4 regions of the Gottfriedia sp. S16(2024) genome follow, and region 3 is predicted to be linked to each of the others. Evidence: predicted binding sites of a transcription regulator. Region 3 holds the regulator's gene; each other region holds the start of a gene.
What was found. The regulator Rex, encoded in region 3, represses fermentation and respiration genes when NADH is low (regulators of the CRP and FNR family bind a similar motif). The targets are predictions, from matches to a motif close to TTGTGAAATATTTCACAA.
Positions count from the first base shown of each region.

Region 1: nirB (nitrite reductase large subunit NirB) is a predicted target of Rex. The motif match lies at 2,214-2,231, and genes of this name have one in related genera.
Region 2: qoxA (cytochrome aa3 quinol oxidase subunit II) is a predicted target of Rex. The motif match lies at 3,653-3,670, and genes of this name have one in related genera.
Region 4: AB1282_RS08265 (cytochrome ubiquinol oxidase subunit I) is a predicted target of Rex. The motif match lies at 3,186-3,203, and genes of this name have one in related genera.

Region 1 covers NZ_JBFLUO010000001.1:3,981,234-3,987,246, forward strand. Annotated here, with positions in the region: gene nirB (nitrite reductase large subunit NirB) at 1-2,190, opposite strand, end outside; gene AB1282_RS18815 (iron chaperone) at 2,412-2,801, opposite strand; gene AB1282_RS18820 (MFS transporter) at 2,820-4,058, opposite strand; gene AB1282_RS18825 (flavin-containing monooxygenase) at 4,365-5,987, opposite strand.
Region 2 covers NZ_JBFLUO010000001.1:2,775,135-2,781,147, forward strand. Annotated here, with positions in the region: gene AB1282_RS12890 (DUF4097 family beta strand repeat-containing protein) at 1-190, shown strand, start outside; gene AB1282_RS12895 (hypothetical protein) at 325-990, opposite strand; gene AB1282_RS12900 (arsenic transporter) at 1,022-2,380, opposite strand; gene AB1282_RS12905 (DUF1904 family protein) at 2,629-2,958, opposite strand; gene qoxA (cytochrome aa3 quinol oxidase subunit II) at 3,921-4,820, shown strand; gene qoxB (cytochrome aa3 quinol oxidase subunit I) at 4,820-6,013, shown strand, end outside.
Region 3 covers NZ_JBFLUO010000001.1:992,419-998,431, forward strand. Annotated here, with positions in the region: gene groL (chaperonin GroEL) at 1-1,018, opposite strand, end outside; gene groES (co-chaperone GroES) at 1,078-1,362, opposite strand; gene AB1282_RS04555 (CPBP family intramembrane glutamic endopeptidase) at 1,638-2,309, shown strand; gene AB1282_RS04560 (redox-sensing transcriptional repressor Rex) at 2,350-2,976, opposite strand; gene AB1282_RS04565 (ABC-F family ATP-binding cassette domain-containing protein) at 3,138-5,063, shown strand; gene tsaD (tRNA (adenosine(37)-N6)-threonylcarbamoyltransferase complex transferase subunit TsaD) at 5,281-6,013, opposite strand, start outside.
Region 4 covers NZ_JBFLUO010000001.1:1,757,509-1,763,521, forward strand. Annotated here, with positions in the region: gene AB1282_RS08255 (BglG family transcription antiterminator) at 1-1,387, shown strand, start outside; gene AB1282_RS08260 (CAP domain-containing protein) at 1,605-2,642, opposite strand; gene AB1282_RS08265 (cytochrome ubiquinol oxidase subunit I) at 3,406-4,800, shown strand; gene cydB (cytochrome d ubiquinol oxidase subunit II) at 4,797-5,810, shown strand; gene cydD (thiol reductant ABC exporter subunit CydD) at 5,810-6,013, shown strand, end outside.

The sequences.
Region 1 (6,013 bases), 3.0 Mb from region 3:
AACATAAGCTTTTGCCATGTGAACGACTTCTTCTTCTGTAGTTACAGTAGTTAACAAATCACATTCTCTAACTTCTGTTCCACCATTACCGCCAAAGTAAAGCTGGAACCCATTTTCCACACAGATTACTCCAAAGTCCTTAGTAAGCACTTCGGCGCAATTTCGAGGACATCCTGTAACACCCATTTTCATCTTATGTGGCGTATCAACCATTTCGATTGCTTTTTCTAATTGGATACCTAATCCTAATGAATCTTGTGTTCCAAATCGGCAAAATCGATTACCGACGCATGATTTAACATTTCTAAGAGACTTAGAGTAAGCATATCCTGAACGCATTCCTAATTCTTCCCAAACTTTAGGTACATCTTCTTTTTTAACACCATATAAACCAACACGGCTCGCACCTGTAACTTTTACTAAAGGTACGTTGAATTTATTTGCTACTTCACCAAGTTTAATTAATTCATCACCTGTCGTTACTCCCCCATACATTCGCGGTACGATTGAGAATGACCCATCTTTTTGAATATTTCCTTCCATTCTTTCATTAACGAAGCGTGATGATTTATCATCAAGATAATCATTTGGATACATCATTCTTAAATAATAATTTAGAGCTGGACGGCATTTTGAACATCCTTCTTCATTTTCAAACCCTAATACAATGCGAACCTCTCTAGGAGTTTGTAATCCTTTTTCTTTGATTTCATTTATAACTTCATCACGAGATAATGTTGTACATCCACACATACCAGGTTTTGCAGCATTAGGATCAAATGTAGCACCTAATGTAGCTGCTAAAATACTTTCAACCATTCCTTTACATTTTCCACATGATGCACCAGCCTTTGTGCAACTTTTCACATCTTCAAACGTAGTAAGTTCTTGTTCTAAAATTGATTGAACAATTGTACCTTTCGTGACCCCATTACATCCACAAACTGTATCATTTGCACTCATTGTAAGAACAAAATCTTCACCAGAGTCCTCACCTGATTTATGGAGAATAGAAGCACTTGTGTATTCTCTTATATTTGTTTCATTTTTCAACATGTTGAATAATCGATTTCCATCCGATGCGTCACCATATAAAACTACTCCAACAACTTTTTCATCTTTCACTATTACTTTTTTGTAAAGTCCAGCAAATTGGTCATTTACTATGATCGCCTGCATATCTTCTTCTTCATGGATAAATCCCCCAGAGAATAAATCACAACCAGATACTTTTAACTGAGTTGATAAAATGCTTCCTTTATATCCGTTTGTTAAATTACCAGTCATATGATCAGCAAGCACAATCCCTTGTTCATACAACGGTGCTACTAACCCATAAGTAGTTCCGTTATGCTCAGCACATTCACCCACTGCATAAATGGATGGTTCAGATGTTTGCATAAAATCGTTTACAACTATTGCACGGTTTGCATCGATTCCTGCTTCTTTTGCTAAAGAAATATTAGGTCTAATTCCAACTGCCATAACGACTAAATCACAATCTAATGAAGTTCCATCCGAAAAACTAATCCCTTCTACACGATTCGTTCCATTTATTGAAATCGTTTGTTTTTCCATTAAGAAGTTCATTCCTTGTGCTTCTAAATCTTTTTTTAGCATTTTCGCAGCAGTTTCATCTAATTGTTGTTCCATTAATGTAGGTAGTAAATGAACAACATAAACTTCCATTCCTCGATCAATTAAGCCTCTTGCTGCTTCTAAGCCTAATAGGCCTCCCCCAATTACTACTGCTTTTTTATATTTTTTTGCATAATCAATCATTAATTCAGTATCTTGAATTGTACGGAAACCGATTACACCTTGCAGATCATTTCCTGGAATAGGGAGTATAAAGGCACTAGATCCAGTAGCTAAAATAAGTTCATCATATAAAAGCGTTTTCCCTTTTTCTGTTTCAACTTTTTTTTCTGTTGTACATATTTTTGACACTTTTTCATTTGTGAGTAATGTAATTTGATTCTCTCTATACCAATTCCAATCATTAATATTGATTTCATCGAAGTTTGTTTTTCCTTGTAATACATTTGATAACATGATTCGGTTATAGTTTGGATAAGGTTCATCACCTATTATCGTAATTTCAAATAAATCTTTATTTCTTTTTAAAATCTCTTCTATACATCGAACTCCTGCCATACCATTACCAATCATCAATAATTTTCTTTTCATCTTTTCTAGCCCCCAAGTATACTTTGTGAAATTGTTCACAAGTTTTACTAAAAAAAATCAACTTCATCATTTATTAATTGTTTTTCCTATCTAAATACAAGTTTAGTATAACGGATAAAGTAATGTTTTAACGAAAATTATATGTCAAAATTTTGAACAAAAGCTTCAGCCTTTTTTCCAAAAAACCTCCAAAGCTAAAAATAGCTTTAGAGGTCCCGAACTTATTTTTTCTTTTTTAATTTCTCTTCTGCTTTTTTAATATCCTCAACTTCTCTATACTTTACAATCTTTTTTATTAGATCAAATGGAAGTGGATCGTTTAACGGAAATTGTACAGATCCTTTAGCACCTTTATAAACTGATAATTCTTGTTTAAATGCTGCAATACCACTTGCTCCAGGGTAAAATCCAATATGATGTTTAAATGCAGCAAAATGTACTAAATTTTTATTAAGCGCAAATGTAGGCATTTGGTAACTAATTCTCTCTACAGCATTTGGCACAACTTCTTTTACAGTTTTTCTTAAGGCTTGTAACTTTTCCTGAACATCTGGCTGAAATTGTAAAATATATTCATCAATCGTTTCAGAGGTTTTTTTAGTATTTTCCATAAAATCTCCTTTAGCAAATTATCCTGCTTTTTCTGTTTTCTCTCCAAAAAGTGAATTAATTCTTCTAAGTGAAGGGAATAAATACATCCAAAGTCCTGCAACTAATATCGTTCCAAGTCCACCCACAAATACAGCTGGTACCGCACCAATTAATCCAGCCATCGTTCCAGATTCAAATTCCCCGAGCTGATTTGAAGTTCCAATAAATAGAGAATTTACAGCATTTACTCTGCCTCTCATATCATCCGGTGTCTGTAGCTGAACTAGCGAAGAACGTATTACTACGCTGACTACATCCGAGGCTCCGATGATAAATAATGCAATTAATGAGATGACTAAGTTTGTTGAGATTGCAAATAGCATAGTTGCCAGCCCAAAAATACCTAACGCTCCAAATAATATTGGACCATATGATCTTTTAAGTGGAAAATAAGCTAAAATTAAAGACATGATTAATGCTCCAACAGCTGGTGCAGTACGCATTAGCCCTAAGCCCCAAGCACCTGTATGTAAAATATCTTGCGCATAAATTGGTAAAAGTGCTGTAGCTCCTCCGAGTAAAACGGCAAATAAATCAAGTGATATCGTTCCTAAAATGATTGGGTGCTTATAGACAAATTCTAACCCCATAAGCATTGTACGTAAAGTTACTGGTTCTGATTTTCGAATAAATTGACTGTCTAATTTTATAAAAAATGTTAGGATTGATGAAAGTAATAAAGCAATTGCTGACGTTGCATATACGTATGCTGGTCCTACCGAAAATAATACCCCACCAAGAGATGGCCCTAGTATTTGTGCTGTTTGACCTGCAGATGTACTCCAAGAAATGGCTTGCTGTAAAATAGACTTTGGCACAACTTGAGGTAATAATGCAGAAGAAGCAGGTCCTTCAAAAGTACGGCATGCACCGAGTATAAAAGCAGCAATTAATATTTCCTCTTTGCCAAGCCAATTAGCAAAATTACCATATAATAGAAGCCCTGCTATTATAGCTTCTACCATTTGGCATATGAGAACAATCTTCCGACGATCAACCCTGTCAGCAACTTGACCAACTACTAAAGTAAGTAAGACCATTGGAATAAATTGCGCCAAACCAACTAGCCCCAGACTAAACGCGTCATGTGTCAAATCATACATTTGCCATCCAATTGCCACCGATAGCATCTGAAATGAAGTCGAAGTAAACATACGAGAGACCCAAAAATTCGTAAATGAGGTCCCTTTAAAGATAGATTTTTTTGATGCAGACAAATTAAAACTCTCCCCTTTTTAACTCTAACAAATAGCAAATTGAATATTTATACTATTAATGAAATTTAAATACATATCATTATACTATTTTTACTCTGAATTTGTGGATTAATTCAACTTTCATTAAATGAATTTTAATACTTGGAGAGATCTGTTCTATTTACACTCCAACTAATTGTAAGTAAGCTATATTCATCTTTTCGCTGTTTTACTTACTCATGAACCACTTATGAAGTACTAAACTTTAAGCACATTGAAAAACACTTCTCTATAAAAAGAAGTGTTTTTCAATGTGTTGTATTCTAATTAATGAACTGCTGTTGAGGTTAATACAAAACCTTCATATCCATTTGTTGCTATTTCATCACATTTTTTACGATATGCTCCTACACCACCAAGGTAAATTTGAAATCCTCGTGGTTTTCCTTTAATATTTGCCCCGGTGTACCATGAATCTGTTTTTGTAAATAGCGTTGCTTCTGCAACTTCCCTACAATGTTGGCTCCATTCATTCTCTGCATCAACATTAGCTTCAATAATATCAATTTCTTTCGTACGTAAGAACTGAATACAATCAGCGATCCATTCTACGTGTTGCTCAATTGAAACTGGCATGTTGCTAAGTACTGAAGGACTTTCAGGCCCAGTAATCATAAACATATTAGGGAAACCTGCATTAGCAATTCCAAGATATGTTCTCGTTTGTGCTCCTCCGTCCCATTTTTCTTTCAAACTAATTCCATCTTTTCCTTTAATATCAATCTTCATTAATGGTCCAGTCATTCCATCATACCCAGTAGCAAATACAATCACATCTAATTCATATTCATTGTTGATTGTTTTCAACCCATTAGGTGTAATTGATTCAATTGAATCGTTCTTCACATCAACTAAAGATACGTTTCCACGATTATAGGTTTCGTAGTAATTTGTATCAATAATTGGACGTTTTGTCCCATAGTAATAGTATGGCATTAATTTTTTGGCAACTTCTGAATCATGTACAATTTCACTAATTTTTGATCTTATAAATTCAGCAACTGTCTCATTTGCTCTTTCATCAATTGTGAGATCAGTGAAAGCCCCAAAGAGTCCAAGTCCACCATTTTTCCAACTATCTTCATATATTTTGTTTCTTTCTATTGGATTGACCTCTAAAGCTGATTGTGTAGGTGGTACAACCGGTTGGCCGCCAGTCGATTCTCTCATTTGTTTTTTAATTTTTTTAAAGTTTGCTTTAGATTTTCGTATATATTCCGGGTCATAAAGATGGTTTCTTGCTGGTGCACTATATTGAGGTGTACGCTGGAATACAGTTAGATGACCTGCCTGTTCTGCAATAACTGGAATAGCTTGTACCCCGCTCGAACCAGTTCCAATAATTCCAACACGTTTACCTTTAAAATCAACTACCTTATTTCTTGGCCAGTGACCCGTATGGTACCATTCACCTTTGAATGATTCGATTCCTTTGAAATTAGGTACATTTGCCGCTGATAAACACCCCACACCAGTAATAAAATATTTAGCCGTTACATTCGTATGATCATCTAAATTGATCGTCCATCTATTATTTTTCTCATCATAATGAGCTGATTGAACCCTTGTATTAAATTGAATATCTGAGCGCAAATCAAATTTATCTGCCACAAAATTTAAATATCTTAAAATTTCAGGTTGCTCTGGATACCTAGACGTCCAAGTCCATTCTTTATATAACTCTTCTGAAAAAGTATAATTATAGTAAACACTTTCTGAATCACATCTTGCGCCTGGATAACGATTCCAAAACCACGTTCCTCCTACACCTTCACCTGCTTCATATACACGAACTGAGAGTCCATCCTCTCGTAAGCGGTGAAGCATATATAGCCCCGAAAAACCAGCACCAATTACAATTGCATCAAAGTGTTGAATGTTAGTTTTCATTTGGTATCCTCCTTTTATAAATAGAT
Region 2 (6,013 bases), 1.8 Mb from region 3:
AATCGACCTACTAAAAGATAATAATCTAACGATCAATGCTGAAACATATGATGGTAGCTTTAGTGGTAATATTGGATGGGAAATGAAAAATAAAGATGAAAATCATACAAATAAGGCGATGGTTGGAAATGGCGAACATCAACTTAATTTAAAAACGAGGAATGGATCAATTTACGTAAATAAAGATTAGAAGATTAAGAGCCCCAAGCATTGCATGGGGCTTTTTTTACTTAAGATGCATTAAGATTTTGAAAGTGAGTGAATCGCTGCTTTTTAATCAAAAAAAAACCTTTAAATACATTTTGTATCAAAGGTAATATCCAGCTAAGGTAAGTGGACCGATTTAATATGTCCCAGTTTTAGGTAAACATTTTGTCCACTCGCTACGGAAAGTTCTATTTGATTATTATCTACTTTATTTAAAAGCCCAATCTTCATTGGATCTGTTCCACCATCAAAAATAACAAGCTTTCCAATTTCTTTTCTAAGCTGAATTTCTAAAGATCTGTGTATTGGTGTAGTAGGTGGATGAACTGATAGTGTCTCATTTGTTAAATTATATGGCACCACTCTATGGTTATATGGTGTGATCCATTTTAAATGTGATAAAGAAATATACATTGTATGAAATACAGGTGAGTAAAATACAAGATAATCATTTAATACGTTCATAATATAGCCATGAAAAGTTATATTACCAGTTACATAGATTTCTGAAAATATTCCTTTAGCATTTAGTAAAATTTTACGATAAGAAATTGTCTCCATTTCCTGCGTAATGGATGGTTCATTAGGGTTATTTATTTTTTCTTTTAAATCATTATTTTGATATACCATATGGATATGCATCCAAGGGATATAATAATATTTTATGCCGTTAAAAAGGACTAAAATATCTTGTCCTAAATCAGTAAGAATTCCTTCGAATATGACGTCTCCAGATAATCTTACCGAGACTTGTTCTCCAAGTAATGTAGATACATCACTCACGTAGATCTCCTCCTAGAGGTAAAAGTATTGATTAGTGTGCGAATACTAATTGTACCCAGTAGTATAATAGAAACAATGTAACAACCGTTGTTAATGGGATAACAATTATTGTAACGCCTAAATAATCTTTCCATTTTACTTTAATTTTATTTTGTTTTAATATGTGCATCCAAATTAATGAAGCAAGAGTACCAATTGGTAATAATAATGAACCCATGTCACTTCCGATGATATTTGCAAGATAAATCGTTTTTAAAGTGATTGGGTCAAGACCCATTTCAGTTAGTGTAATTGTTCCAATCATAAGCGCAGGGTGATTATTGAATAGATTTGATAAAACAGTTACTAAACCGCCCATAATAAAGCTCGCTTGGAATAACCCTTGATTAACGATTGGTTCACATTCTTTTACTAAAAACTCCGTTAAACCAGCATTATGAAGCCCATAGATGATTACGTACATTGAAAATGCAAAAATTAATATTTGCCAAGGTGTCTTTTTTAAGATATCTGTAGGAGTTGTTCTTAAGTGGTACCATCTCCATATTAATAAGACTAAGGAGCCAAGTACCGCTACTAATTCAATTGGGATTGAAAAGTAAGATGCAACGAATAACAAACATCTCATTAAGAATACGAAAGCTAGAACTTTTAACATAAAATTTGTACGTTTCTTTTTCGTTTCAACTGAAATTTTTGTTTTTAGTGGATGGAAGTTTTTTATAAAGAACGATTCTTCAATATCGTCTGTTGAAATTGGTAAAGTCTTAGGTAATTTATTTTTTAAAACAACATACATGAGCACCGACATAAACAATAAACCTAATGTTGCAGGGACGAACATCATTGCTGTATGCATATAAAGTGTCATATGCACAATCTTTAACGCGATTAAGTTTACAATATTACTTACTCCGATTGGCGCACTAGATGCTGTCGCAATAAGCGCTCCAGATAATAAATATGGAATTTGTTGGTGTGGTTTTAGACGAAGATTTTTTAATAGAAGGATTAAGATTGGAGTTGTAATTAGAATACTGCCATCATTGTTAAAGAGTAAGGTCATCAAAAAGCATAATAGTTGGATATACCAATATAACCGATACCCAGATCCTTTTGCCAAAGTAACTAGTCGAGCTGCTGACCAATGAAAGAACCCGAAGCTTTCTAAAATAACAGCCATAACAATTGTTGCAATAATTGTAATTGAAGCTCCACCGATTTTCGTTATTATGTCATATAAATCGTGGCGACTAACAATTCCAGTTACTAGAATGATTATTGCTCCAATTGAAGCAGGCCATGCTTCATGAATTCCTTTTGGTCTCCAGAATATGACAGCCATTGTCATAATGAAAACAAATGCTGTCATTGCAATTTCAAAATTCATTTTTATTCACCTTTCCCTAATCGGTAGTATTTTTTTGTGTCCTACTTGTCCGATTAATATACTAATATTCAATTTTACTAATCATGTACTTAGTTAGTTGACCATTTTTTTAAGTTTGTATATTTGTCCACATAGTTGAAATGTCCCGAAATGACATCGTCCTATAGGTACACATGCCCCGGAAATATCGATTTTTACCGAAAAAAAAGGTCAGCCGATTTGCTGACCTAAATTATTTCGAAATATCATTATGAAAATCTATTCCCATTTATATAATAACAATCCTCTTGATATGTAATAAAAGCAATTTCAAATTCAGGAATATTTAATGTGTTAATATGTTTCTCAATTGTAGCTGCGAAACGATCTCTAGTTTCAACTCCACGTTCAAACCACTTCACTTCAATAAATGGAAAACTTTCTACAATTTCGCCATTAAAAATTGAAGTTGAATGAATACAATCAACCGTAAAATTATCAGTTCCACATTCACAAACCACTGCGAGTTCATCGATCAATGGCTTGCTAATTTTGCAAATATCATCAGTCGAAATCCCTTTGATTAATAATTGAGGCATAAATGTCCCACCTTTTTTCTACAATTATAACTTAAATTACGTTGAAAATTAAATGAGTTTAATTTTTCCAAGTAGGTTTTCTATGTTTACATAGAATTCGCTTATCTTTAAAAATAAGGAGTTAAACAATATTAAAACTTCCTATATAGATTGTACAAAAAAAGAAATCAGTAGAGGGTTCAAAGGAAAGAAGTGACAATTCAAAATTTGCAAGCAGGAAAAAACTTAGTATTGAAAAATCCAACTTTGATTGCAAAGTGCTTTATGAACATATTATATTAATCATTTGGTATATAGAATATTTCTGTTTCTAATAAAAAAACCAATAATTGGTATTGATAATCATTTTCAACTATGGTAATCTAAAATTAATAAAAGAAGTTTAAGAAATAAACCATTGTTTTTCTTAGTTCTTCGTTTGTATGCACATTAAAAAGTAAAATGTGGAATGCAACCCTAGAACCCCCCAAAACCCTAAAGAAGAGAAGAACGTGCTAGGACAGTAGTTTTTCTCTTCACCAAATTAATAACCCTGTATTTTGACGCAGATCATTCTGCGTTATTTTTTTGTGTGAAAATACAGATTATTTTGTGAAATTCTAAAAAAAATATTATACTAATTTACTAATATGTATGTTTCAAAAATGTGAAAGAAAAGTTAATCAAAATCTAATATTTGTCTAAAATGTGAACGTTGTGAATAAATGAGCAAACGAGTACAGCCGTTGGTATATATAGGTTTTTAAGAAAAAATCATATTTTCAAATATGTCTAAAATGTGAACACTGTTTTTTTCCTTCCAAAAAGGAAATTAATTGTTTGTTTTTTTAATTAAAGTATCTTACTATAACTGTGGACATTGTTTGTCATTTTAGTGACAATTTATAAAAATACTTATCTAAGAAATAATTCAAAAAAACTATTTTGAACTTTTTACTTACGTTATAGGAAGGAAGAGCGAAATGAAAAAATTTCTAATGGGCATGATGATCATGCTGGTTGCATTAGTAATGGGTGCTTGTGATAAGATTGCAGTTCTTAATCCAAAGGGTCCAGTTGCTAAAACGCAAGCGGATACGATTATCTTCTCAATGTTGATGATGTTAGGAGTTTTACTAGTAGTTTACATTCTTTATATTGTTATTCTATATAAATATCGTGCTAGTAAACTTCCAAAAGATTACGAACCTCCTCACGAAGAGGGAAGTAAAACGCTAGAAATTATTTGGACTGTCATCCCAATAATTATTGTTGCAGTTTTATCTGTAGTAACTGTTAAAACAACTAATGCAGTTGAAACTGTACCAAAAGGTCATGAAAATGATAAACCGCTTGTTATTTACGCAAGTTCTTCAAACTGGAAATGGCATTTCTCTTATCCTGAACAAGGAATTGAAACTGTTAACTATGTAAATATTCCAACGAATAGAAATGTAGAATTCAGACTTTATTCATTCGGTCCGATTACAAGTTTTTGGATTCCACAATTAGGTGGACAAAAATACGCGATGAGTGACATGGTAACTAAATTAAATTTTGTTGCTTCAAATGAAGGTTCTTACATTGGTAAGAACAGTAACTTCAATGGTAAAGGCTTTGCTGGAATGGAATTTGAAGTACTAGCAATGAATAATAAGGATTTTAACGGCTGGGTGAAAGACGTTAAAGGAACAGCTCCTGCTTTAACAGAAACAGAGTTTAATAAATTACTAAAAATTGAACATTTAGGTAGAAAGACATATAGTTCAACTCATTTAGGATTTAGACCAGCTCCAGAAGGTAAAAATGCAGGACATCAACATGGTTCTATGAAGGATTCATCTGATCACCATGACATGGATAATATGGAGGGGATGAAATAATGGGTTTTAAATGGGATCACTTTTTTGTAACAGGTGAACCAATGATCTATGGCGCAATGGTGAGTATCGTTGTTGTAACTCTTGCTATTGTAATTGGTTTAACCAAATTTAAAAAATGGGGTTATTTATGGAAAGAATGGTTAACAACTGTTGACCATAAACGTATCGGTGTAATGTATATTCTGTGTGCATTATTAATGCTATTCCGTGGTGGAGTAGATGCATTATTAATGCGTGCACAGTTAGCAGGACCAGATTTAAAAATATTAGATGCACAGCATTATAATGAAATTTTTACAACACACGGCTTAATTATGATTCTGTTCATGGCGATGCCTTTCATTATTGGATTAATGAACATCGTTATTCCTTTACAAATCGGAGCTCGTGACGTAGCATTCCCTTACTTAAATGCAGTAAGTTTCTGGTTATTCTTTGCAGGTGCAATGCTTTTAAATTTAAGCTTTGTTATCGGTGGATCACCAGATGCTGGTTGGACAGCCTACTTCCCTCTAGCTAGTAAGCAATTCAGCCCAGGAGTTGGGAATAACTATTACGCAATTTCGCTTCAAATTGCTGGTCTAGGTACATTGATGACTGGTATTAACTTTATCGTTACAATTTTAAAAATGCGTGCACCAGGTTTGAAATTAATGAAATTACCAATGTTTACATGGAGTATCTTAATTACAAACGTTATTATCGTATTCGCATTCCCAGTATTAACTGTAGCTTTAGCATTAATGATGTTTGATCGTGAGTTTGGTACTCAATTCTTTACGATGGCACATGGTAATGATATGCTTTGGGCGAACTTATTCTGGATTTGGGGACATCCTGAAGTTTACATCGTTATTCTTCCAGCATTCGGTATATATAGTGAAATTATAGCTACATTCTCAAGAAAGAATTTATACGGATATAAGAGCATGGTTGTCAGTATGATCGCCATTTCTGCTCTAAGTTTCCTTGTATGGGTTCACCATTTCTATACAATGGGTCAAGGCTCTGTTGTAAATGGCTTCTTTAGTATTACAACAATGGCAATTAGTATACCAACCGGTGTTAAAATATTTAACTGGTTGTTTACATTAAGAAAAGGTAAGATCGAATTTACCGTTCCAATGTTGTACTCACTAGCATTTATTCCGATCTTTACAATCGGTGGGGTTACAGGAGTAATGCTAGCTATG
Region 3 (6,013 bases):
TTGCTTCAGTTTCACCAGCACCTTCAACGATTGTAGTGTTTTCTTTTGTTACTACAACTTTTGAAGCACGACCTAATTGAGTGATGTTCGTTGTTTTAAGATCTAATCCTAATTCTTCTGTAATCACTTCACCGCCAGTTAAGATCGCGATATCTTCTAACATTGCTTTACGACGGTCACCGAAGCCAGGAGCTTTAACAGTAACTGCATTGAAAGTACCACGTAATTTATTTACGATGATTGTTGCTTGTGCTTCACCCTCAACGTCTTCAGCAATGATTAATAGTGGTTTACCTTGTTGAACAACTTGCTCAAGTACTGGTAAGATTTCTTGAATGTTTGTTACTTTTTTATCTGTGATTAAAATATATGGGTTTTCTAATTCAGCAACCATTTTCTCTGAATTTGTAACCATATATGGAGAAGAGTATCCACGGTCAAATTGCATACCTTCTACTACTTCTAACTCAGTAGTGAAACCTTTTGATTCTTCAAGAGTAATAACTCCATCGTTACCAACGCGCTCCATTGCTTCAGCAATTAATTGTCCAACTTCTGGATCCGCTGAAGAAATTGCAGCAACTTGTGCGATTGACTCTTTACCTTCAATTGGTTTTGAGATTGTTTTTAATTCTTCGATTGCTGCAGCAACTGCTTTTTCGATCCCTTTACGGATACCCATTGGGTTTGCACCAGCAGTTACGTTTTTAAGACCTTCACGAATCATAGCTTGCGCTAAAACTGTCGCAGTTGTTGTACCGTCCCCAGCAACATCATTTGTTTTGCTAGCAACTTCTGCAACTAATTTTGCACCCATATTTTCAAATGCATCTTCTAATTCGATTTCTTTAGCGATTGTAACACCATCATTTGTAATTAATGGAGAACCGAATTTTTTCTCAAGTACTACATTACGTCCTTTTGGTCCTAAAGTTACTTTTACAGCATCAGCTAAAGCGTCTACACCACGTAACATTGCGCGACGTGCTTCTTCACCAAATCTAATGTCCTTTGCCATGAAAATGACCTCCTTATAATATAAAAAGTATATTTTTTAATTTAAGTATTTTTATTTTATTAACCTAAGATTGCAAGAATATCGTTTTCGCGAAGTACTAAGTATTCAGTACCACCGTACTTAACTTCTGTTCCTGAATATTTAGAGAAGATAATGCGGTCACCTACAGATACTTCTAAAGCAACGCGCTCACCATTTTCAAGTACTCGACCAGTACCTACTGCAACAACTTTGCCTTCTTGTGGCTTTTCTTGTGCACTACCTGGTAACACGATACCACTAGCAGTTTTTTCTTCAGACTCAACAAGCTCAATTACAACACGATCACCTAATGGCTTTAACATGTGTAAATACCTCCTCAATAATCAAATCATTATTTTTTAGCACTCATGTATATTGAGTGCTAACACAATTATTAGTTTAAATAATATCAAAAAATTTTGCAAGTCCGAAGCAGGCACTTTTCTTGTCGAAATTTAATAAGTTTTTTTCTTTACAATCAAAAGTAAAATAAAAAGTGAAAATTTCTTTTAAGAAACAAAAGAAACGCGTAAAATAATGTACGTGTTGTTATAAACCTTTGAGTTATGAAAAATATCAACACAAAGGAGCTATCGTATTGAAAACTAGAGATTTGTGGATTTTATTAACGTATGTCGTTCTTCAGTATTCAGCGGTTATTGGGGTGCCCTATTTATTAAATAGTAACTTATACGTTGGAGTGGATCAGAAAACAGCTTCTCTTGAAGCGGTGGCATTATGGGGTTGTATTAGTTTCGTAACTGGGTTAATTATTATACTTATCTTATTACATAAGCCCATTTATGAAGGAATAAAGAATCTAAAAACTAATTATCGTACAATAATCAATTGGGTTATTTTAGGTTACTTCATAACAATGCTAACTCAAATTGTTTGTAATTTAATTTTAATTTATGTATTTGATTTACATAAAGGCTCAGAAAATACTCAGAATATCATAAACATTGCTAAGCTTAATCCAGCTTTTATTATCATCCCAAGTCTAGTTGCACCAATTTTAGAAGAGATTATTTTTCGTCGAATCATTTTTAAAAGACTTTATAATCGTTTACCATTTATTATTTCTGCAGGGATTAGTTCAGCGATTTTTTCGCTTATGCACGGAGACATACCCTTCTTCTTATCTTACTTTCTAATCGGTTTTGTATTTTGTTACCTGTATAAACGAACAAACTCAATTATGGTTCCAATCTTAACACATATGTTAATGAACTCTTTTGTCGTTTTTCAGCAGATCAATTTACATTAAAAACCCCCAAATTTTTGGGGGTTTTTATTTTAATATGAATTTATTGTTGTAAAAAATATGCCAATGTTTGCAGTTCAACTGCTAGGTCTATATGATGAATGCGAATATGTTCTGGTACACTAATTCGGGCAGGTGTGAAATTTAAAATTCCTCTAATATTTTTTCCATTTAATCGATCAGCTATTGATTGAGCCACAGGTGCAGGAACAGTTAATATAACGATTTGAATATCTTCATTCATAACGTCCTCTAGATTATCTAGATTATAAACGGGTACTCCACCTATTTCAGTACCAATTTTATTTGGATCAATATCAAATGCCATCTCAATTTTAGTATTATTATTTTTTATAAAATTATAGTGTAAGAATGCAGTTCCTAAATTACCAACACCAATTAATGCAACTTTCATAACTTCATGTTGGTTAAGCGCTTTCGAGAAAAAAGTTAATAAATAATTTACGTTATAGCCATAACCTTTTTTACCGAGTGCTCCAAAATAAGAAAAATCTCTTCTGATTGTAGCGGAATCTACCTTTACTGCTTCACTTAACTCTGCTGAAGAAACTCTTTGTTTACCTGATAAAGACAAATTCTTTATAAAACGGTAATATAAAGGTAGACGTTTAGCAGTAGCTTGTGGAATTTTAATTTGTTCCGAATCCATTTTTTAATCCCCCACTTACTGTAATTCTTTTTACTATGGTGTGTAATTTGACTTTATTTTAGTAATAAAGTACTTGTTCTAATGTAAAATATACACTATATTTAAGAATTTTGACAGTCTACAGTTACATAGATAAAAAATTTTGCAATGAGGTGTTATCCATGATTCTTTTACAAGTAAATAATGTCTCAAAGTATTTTGGTAGTGACATTATACTTTCAAATATAAAATTAGAAGTTCAAACGAGTGATCGAGTTGCCATTGTTGGACGTAATGGTGCTGGAAAATCTACATTACTGAAAATCATAGCAGGTGAAATATCCTATGATGGCGGTGAAATAAATAAACCTAAAGATGTTACTGTAGGCTACCTTGCCCAAAACACTGGTTTACAAAGCGATCAAACGATTTGGGAAGAATATTATTCTGTTTTCAATCATTTAGTAGAGATGCAAGACAATATGAGAAAATTAGAAGTTAAAATGACAAGAGAGGATGTTTATTCTAACCAAGCCGTTTATGACAAGGTTATGAATGAATATGATCATCTTCAATATACTTTCAAAGAAAACGGTGGTTACCAGTTTGAAGCAGATATTCGTTCAATTATTAGTGGTTTAGGTTTTAGTAATGAAGATTACGAAACAAAAATTTCTTCGTTAAGCGGCGGACAAAAGACAAGACTGGCATTAGGTAAGCTATTATTGACGAAGCCTGATTTGTTAATTCTGGATGAGCCTACTAACCATTTGGATATTGACACTCTTAGTTGGTTAGAGCGCTACTTACAGTCATATCCTGGTGCAGTATTAATCGTTTCCCACGATCGATATTTCCTTGATCAAGTTGTTAATATTGTTTATGAAATATCTAATCATAAGCATCAACGTTTTGTTGGTAATTATAGTAAGTATCTTGATCTAAAGGCAGCTCAATATGAACAAGAGTTAAAACAGTTCGAAAAACAACAAGAGGAAATCAATAAACTTGAAGATTTTGTGCAGCGTAATATTGCGCGTGCTTCAACTACAAAAAGAGCCCAAAGTCGAAGAAAACAATTAGATCGAATGGTACGATTAGACAAGCCACTTGGAGATGAATCTTCAGCTAATTTTTCATTTTCAATTGAAAAACAAAGCGGTAATGATGTGTTGTCTGTACAAGATTTATTTATTGGCTATGACCGGATCCCAACAATTGATCAGACAATGAAATTCGTACTAAATCGAGGCGATAGTGTCGCATTAGTCGGTCCAAATGGTGTTGGTAAATCGACATTACTTAAAACGATTATTGGAGACTTAGAAAAATTACAGGGAACGATTGATTTTGGGGCAAATGTTTCGGTTGGTTACTATGATCAAGAGCAAGCAAAACTAACTTCCAATAAGAGAGTATTAGACGAACTTTGGGATGATTATCCATTAAAGCCCGAACAAGAAATTCGGACAATATTAGGGAACTTTTTATTTTCTGGAGATGATGTAACTAAAAATGTTACCTCTTTAAGTGGTGGAGAAAAGGCAAGATTAGCATTGGCTAAACTTATGATGAAAAAAGCTAATTTTCTAATTCTTGATGAGCCTACTAACCACTTAGATTTAGATAGTAAAGAAGTATTAGAAAATGCTTTGTTAGATTACCCTGGAACAATTTTATTCGTTTCTCATGATCGTTACTTTATGAACAGATTATCCACAAAAACTTTTGAACTAGCAAAAGCAGGATTATCAATTTATTTGGGTGATTATGACTATTACCAATTTAAGAAAAACGAAGCATTCGAAAAAGAACAAGCAGAAAAGGAGGCTACATTAACACAAGTTAAACAATCCTCTCAGCCAATTTCTGATTATCAACAAGACAAAGAATTAAAGAAAAAACTTCGTCAAACTCAGCGACGTATAGAGGAAATTGAAAGTAATATATCTCAGTATGAGCTTGATATAGAGACGATCGAACTAGAATTATGTAAGCCAGAAGTTTACGGTGATTTTCAATTAGTACAGGAATTAACAAATAAGAAAAATGATTTCGAAGCTAAGTTAATAGACCTAATGGAAGAATGGGAGAACTTACAAGAATAATTGATTAAACGGATATGCTTTTTGCTATCCGTTTTTACTTATCTACATATTTATCCACATATATTCAATTACAATTTAGCTTTTACACAGGTTTATACACATTATCCACAGATATACAGCAATGTTATTCACATTTTTGTTCACATAGTTTAATAAGTTTTTAACAAATAAAAAGTACTTATCCACATTTTATAAAAAAACTGTGAATAAGTACTTCTTACATATTCTCTAAATCCAAGCCTGGATTCCCGTTTAATGCCAAATTACCTAGTTTTCCTTGTTTTAAACGGATAAATGCAGCAGCGCCAATCATTGCAGCATTATCAGTACAAAGTGATAGTGGTGGTATAACTAATTCTATATTACTCAAAGCATTCATCTCGTTTTGTAATGTAGCTCTCAACCCTTTATTAGCTGCCACTCCGCCGGCTAATAAAACTTGTTTAACGTTATATTCTTTTGCAGCTTGAATTGTTTTTGAAACAATTACTTCAATTACACTCTCTTGGAAGCTTGCTGCGACATCAGCTGGTGATACTTCCTCGCCTCTTTGTTCAGCATTATGCATATAATTAATAACTGCTGACTTTAATCCACTAAAACTAAAATCATAGCTACCCTCTTCTAACCATGCTCTAGGAAAAGGAATAGTTGCATTTCCTTCTTGCGCTAGTCGATCAATGTGAGGACCACCTGGATAAGGTAATTTAAGTGTTCTAGCGACCTTATCATAAGCTTCCCCTGCTGCATCATCCCTTGTTTCACCTATAACCTCAAAGATGCCATCTTCCTTCATGTAGACAAGCTCAGTATGTCCACCAGAAACTACTAAGGCTAATAGCGGATATTGCAGAGGCTGTACTAGTTGATTAGCATAAATATGACCAGCAATGTGGTGAACTCCTATAAGCGGTAATCCATGTGCAAATGCAATTGCTTTTGCCGCATTT
Region 4 (6,013 bases), 770 kb from region 3:
GAAGACAGGGTATTCTCGAAGTACGATTTGGAGAGATATTACTTTTTTAAATTCAGCTTTACCTAAAGGGTGGTTCATTGAAAAAAGTGAAACAGAGGGAGCGCGTTTAATTAAATCTCCGAACGGTACCCTTGAGGGGATATGGGCTTATATGAAAAATGAGAATCCATATTTTCAAATCTTAGAGTATATTATTCTTAATAACGGTGTGACGATTAATGAAATTTCGACAGCTTTTCATATAAGTAGATCAACTGTATATAGACAGTTGGATCAGATAAAAGAAGTTGTAGAAGAAGCTGGTATTACTCTTGATACTAGTCCTTTTAGATTAAGTGGTGACGAGAAAAAGGTACGTCGATTTATGATGCAATACTTGGAATATAAGGGGCTAGATTATCTAAACGATCTAAAAAATATAGATCTCCAAAATTTTCGAGATGCAATTGTAAATTATACAACTGATCTTTCGATTACTCTTCATCTTGGAGCTATTCAACGTTTATCTTTTATTTTAGAAATTATTAATATAAGAATTTCTATGGAGTGTTATATTTCTTTTTCTAAAGATATATATGATAAATATAAAAATACTGCGTATTTTGATATTGCAAAGAAAATGTTTCCCTTTATGGAAAAGTGTCCATCTAGAGAACAACAAACACAAGAAATTTTATACTTTTGTCTCTGCCTTTTAAGTGAAGTTATGCCAAATAATATGACTGAAGAGCTTTATAAAATACGTATTAAAATGAAAGAGAATAAAGAAGATCCTCGTGTACATTTTTTAAATGGATTATCTGATTATTTGCACTTTGATTTAGCTCAGGATGATGACTTTCTTTATAAATATTTTTCAACAATTAAACGTACAAAGTATGATACTCAGTTTTATACGGATACTCGCATGAATACTGCGCTTCCATTTTTACCTTACGTCGAGGAACATCCATTATTTATTGGAATTGGTAATTTAGTAAAAAAGCATCTTGAGAATGAAACTATGTCATATGGAAAACTAGAAATTTTAGAATTGTTTTTATTAGTAGATGCCTTTTTAATTCGCAAAAAAAATAGTATGAAGATCAATACTGTATTGATTTGTCGAACCTATATTGAATTGGATTATATTTACGAACTTCTTGATTATCACTTTGGAAAACACCTTGATATAAAAATTTATGATTTATCAGATATAGATGTAATTAAGAGACACAATCATTTAGATTTAGTGATATCAACATTAAAAGGTCAATTTTTGAAGGAACATTTACCAGTTTTAAAAATATCTACGTTTCCAACCGAAGCTGAATTAACTGGAATTAGAAAGTTTATTGATCAATACTTTACTAAAAGACTACATTTACACGAAATATTACCAGATTAATTCTTAATGAAAAAAACTCTTAGTCATTATAAGACCAAGAGTTTTTAATATTTTATCAGGTAGTTGTTTGGAATAGATAACCTATTCAATTAAAAGTAAAACAATGAGGTAATCAATTTATATATAAAAAAACTTTCTATAGCTAGTATTCTTTAACTTGAATATACGAACAAAAGCAACATCAAGAACGATGATGCTTTTGTTTATATAATTAAATTTATTGAGAAATAAACATTTGTGTCCATGCATTAGAACGTGAGTCATAACCTACACCAATTTGATCTAATTTAGCGTTCAAAATATTTGCACGATGTCCTGCACTATTCATCCATGCTTTTACTACCTCTTCTGGAGTTTTTTGTCCTTTTGCAATATTTTCAGCTGCATGATTATAAGAAATTCCAAACTTTTTCATCATATCAAATGGTGAACCGTAAGTTGGACTGTTATGATCAAAATAATTTTTATCAGTCATGTCTTTTGACTTAATACGAGAAACTTTAGATAATTCATTATTAGCTTTAAAAGGTTTTATACCAGCTTTTGTTCTCTCTATATTAGTTAATTCTATAACTTTTGATTCATATGCAGATAAAGAAGCAGGCACTTCGATTTTAGATGGATTTTCAGGTGCCGGATCTATTGGTTTTGATGGAGTATTTGGTATTACTGGTTGAGTAGGCTTTGATGGAACATTTGGTATTACTGGTTGAGCAGGCTTTGATGGAACATTTGGTATTACAGGCTTAGCAGGCTTTGATGGAACATTTGGTATTACAGGCTTAGCAGGCTTTGATGGAACATTTGGTATTACAGGCTTAGCAGGCTTTGATGGAACGTTTGGTTTTATTGGCTGAACAGGATTTGATGGAACGTTAGGCGTTATTGGTTGAACAGGTATTAGTGGAATATTAGGTGTAATTAGTTGTGAAAGTTTAAATGGTATATTTGGTATTTCTATTGTTGTATTTTGTTGGTGATTATTGTTGTTACTCGCCTCTTTAAAACTTTTAATAGTTTGGCCAAGGTTACTTACTATATTAGATTTAAAAAATTCACTAAGTTGTATGGAATTATTTGAAGGTAATTTATTAGAAAATATATTCTCTATTGATAGTTTAGGTAAGATAAAATATTGATATAAAGTATTATTATATAAATGATTTTGTTGAATAGATTGTTTTGTATCAGCATGTGTATGTGTATTAAAAATTAGAGATCCAATTAAAACTGTCAATGTAATTGTTTTTTTCATTTGTAAATCCCCCAATTAAGATTATTGTGTTGTGCTCCTGTCGAGAAGAACAATTTAAGTCTAACAATTATCTATATAAACAATCGTTTCATTATTGAATTGAGTAATTTCTTAAATAAAACGATGTGGCTTGGTAATTGTTTTTACTAACTTTTCGATAAAATGAATAAATAAATTTGGAAGCATTACGAAAAAATAACTTGATTCTTTACTTTAATAAGCTAACCTTCATAATTAAAATTGGTAATTAAGTTTGCAGACATGATACACTCCATTTTCAAAACATTAGTATTCTGATCTAATACAAAAAAGAGCCTTCCTTGAAAGAAGGCTCTTTTTCACGTTGTTGGAAATCTTAAATACCGTTAAATAAAATAATCAGATTGTAAATACCTTTTAATTTGAATAACTATTTAGTTTAACCGGAACAAAGCAAAGCCAATATAGGATTGCTTCAATAATGTTTTTTCATTTAATCAGCTAAGTAATAAGGAATAAAAATGTGGCGACTATTTTATCAAAAAAAAGTAATTTAAACAGTGAATGTGAATTATGTCACAAAATAGACAATTTATAGACACGATTTAGACAAATAAGATTAAGTCAAAACCCCTTTGAAAAAGTAAACTATAAGTAACAAGAGTACCATTGAGTGGTTCTCTAAAATTTACTTAATGAATTATTTGTGAAAAAATGTTCAAAGTTTTGCTCGGGCATAATGAAAATTTTTTTGAAATGATTTTTATCCTAAGGGGGATGTACTGTGAGTGTATTAGAGCTTGCAAGAATACAATTTGGTTCCACAACAATTTTCCATTTTTTATTTGTTCCACTTTCAATCGGTTTAGTATTTATGGTAGCAATAATGGAAACATTGTATGTTTTTCGAAATAAAGAGGAATATAAAAAGTTAACAAAATTCTTTGGGCACTTATTTTTAATTAATTTTGCAGTTGGTGTTGTGACAGGTATTATTCAAGAGTTTCAATTTGGTATGAACTGGTCTGAATATTCCCGTTTTGTAGGGGATGTATTTGGTGCGCCACTTGCAATTGAAGCACTTTTAGCATTTTTTATGGAGTCTACATTTTTAGGAATTTGGATATTTGGTTGGGAACGACTTAATAAAAAAATTCATTTAATGTGTATTTGGCTAGTTGCTTTCGGAACTTTAATGTCTGCGTTTTGGATTTTAGCAGCCAATTCTTTCATGCAGGAGCCAGTAGGCTTTGCAATTAAAAATGGTCGTGCAGAAATGACCGACTTCTTAGCAATCATAACAAATCCACAACTTAAAGTTGAGTTTCCTCACACGATTGCTGGAGCATTAGCAACTGGAGCGTTATTTGTTGCGGGTGTAAGTGCGTATAAAATCTTAAAAAAACAAGAAACAGAACTTTTTAAAAAGGCGTTTAATCTTGCAATGGTGTTCGCTCTAATTGCAGGAATTGGTGTTGCATTTAGTGGACATTCTCAAGCGAAACATTTAATGAAAACACAGCCGATGAAAATGGCTGCAAGTGAAGGGCTATGGAAAGATAGCGGTGACCCAGCAAGCTGGATGGTCTTTGGTCTGATTGATTCGAAAAAGAAAGAAAATAAATATGAGGTTGAAGTACCATATTTATTAAGTTATTTAGCTTATGAGAAGTTCGAAGGTAAAGTACCTGGTATGAATACTTTACAAAAACAATATGAAAAATTATATGGTCCTGGAAATTATATTCCACCAGTTAATACAGTTTTCTGGAGCTTTAGAATTATGGCTGGAGCAGGAATGGTCATGATTTTAATGGCGATGCTAGGTTTATATTTTAGCTATCGTAAAAAATTAGAATCAAAAAATCTATTCTTAAAGGCATCAATTTTACTAATTTCTTTACCGTTTATTGCAAATACAGCTGGATGGGTTATGACGGAAATAGGTCGTCAACCATGGACTGTATTCGGTTTAATGACTACTGCTGCATCTGTATCACCTAATGTTTCAAAAGGATCACTCATTTTTTCAATCACAACTTTTACAACAATGTATGCAATTTTAGCAGTTGTTTTAGTTTACTTGTTTGTGAAAGAAATTAAAAAAGGAACACACCATGCTGAAACTGAAAAAGTTCCTACGGTCGATCCGTTTGAAAGGGAGGCGACAATCGTATGATTGCGTTAAATGAATTATGGTTTTTACTCGTAGCAGTTTTATTTATCGGGTTCTTCTTTTTAGAAGGCTTCGATTTTGGTGTAGGTATATCTACAAAGCTACTAGCCAAAAATGATACTGAACGAAGAATATTAATAAATACAATTGGCCCGTTTTGGGATGCAAATGAAGTGTGGCTATTAACTGCAGGTGGAGCAATTTTTGCAGCATTCCCAAATTGGTATGCAACAATGTTTAGTGGATATTATATTCCGTTTGTATTTGTTTTAATGGCATTAATCGGACGTGGAGTTGCGTTTGAATTTAGAGGGAAAGTCGAAAGTTCAAAATGGTCAAAATCTTGGGATTGGGTCATTTTCTTCGGTAGTTTATTACCACCATTTCTATTCGGTGTATTATTCTCAAGTATCCTTAAGGGGATGCCGATTGATCAAAATATGAATATTTCTGCAGGGTTTACTGATTACGTTAATTTATTTACTGTAGTCGGCGGTGTAACTGTGACATTACTATGTCTCTTACACGGATTAATGTTTTTAACATTAAAAACGGTTGGAGAATTAAGAAACCGTGCACGTTCTCTAGCACGTATGGTAATCATACCAGTGTTCTTATTCTTAGTCGCCTTTACTGGTATGGCATATTTTGAAACGGATATGTTTAAAGTAAAAGCACATATAACAATTCCACTTATTTTATTAATCGTAGTATCTTATATTCTTGCTACAATATTCATCCTTAAAAAGCGAGATGGTTGGTCGTTTGCTATGTCGGGCCTTGGTATTGTACTAACAGTCGGGACATTGTTTACTTCTCTGTTCCCAAGAGTCATGATTAGTTCAATCAAAAATACGTATGACTTAACTGTTTATAATGCTTCATCTGGTCCTTATTCGTTAAAAGTAATGACAATAGTTGCATGTACATTATTACCATTCGTATTAGGTTACCAAATTTGGAGTTATTATGTTTTTAGAAAAAGAGTGGATGAGAAGGATTTGACTTATTAATGGGAAAAGATCTTATTAAATATAAAGGGATTAATCGTTTATTAATAATCCTATCTTTTTTAACAATTATACAAGTAACGACAATCATTATTCAGGCATATATGCTTTCACAAGCTATTGTCAGATTGTTCAATGGAAAAAATAGTAGCGATATTTTATACGCTACTATTTTCTTCATCAGTGCATTTGTCTGTCGATATATT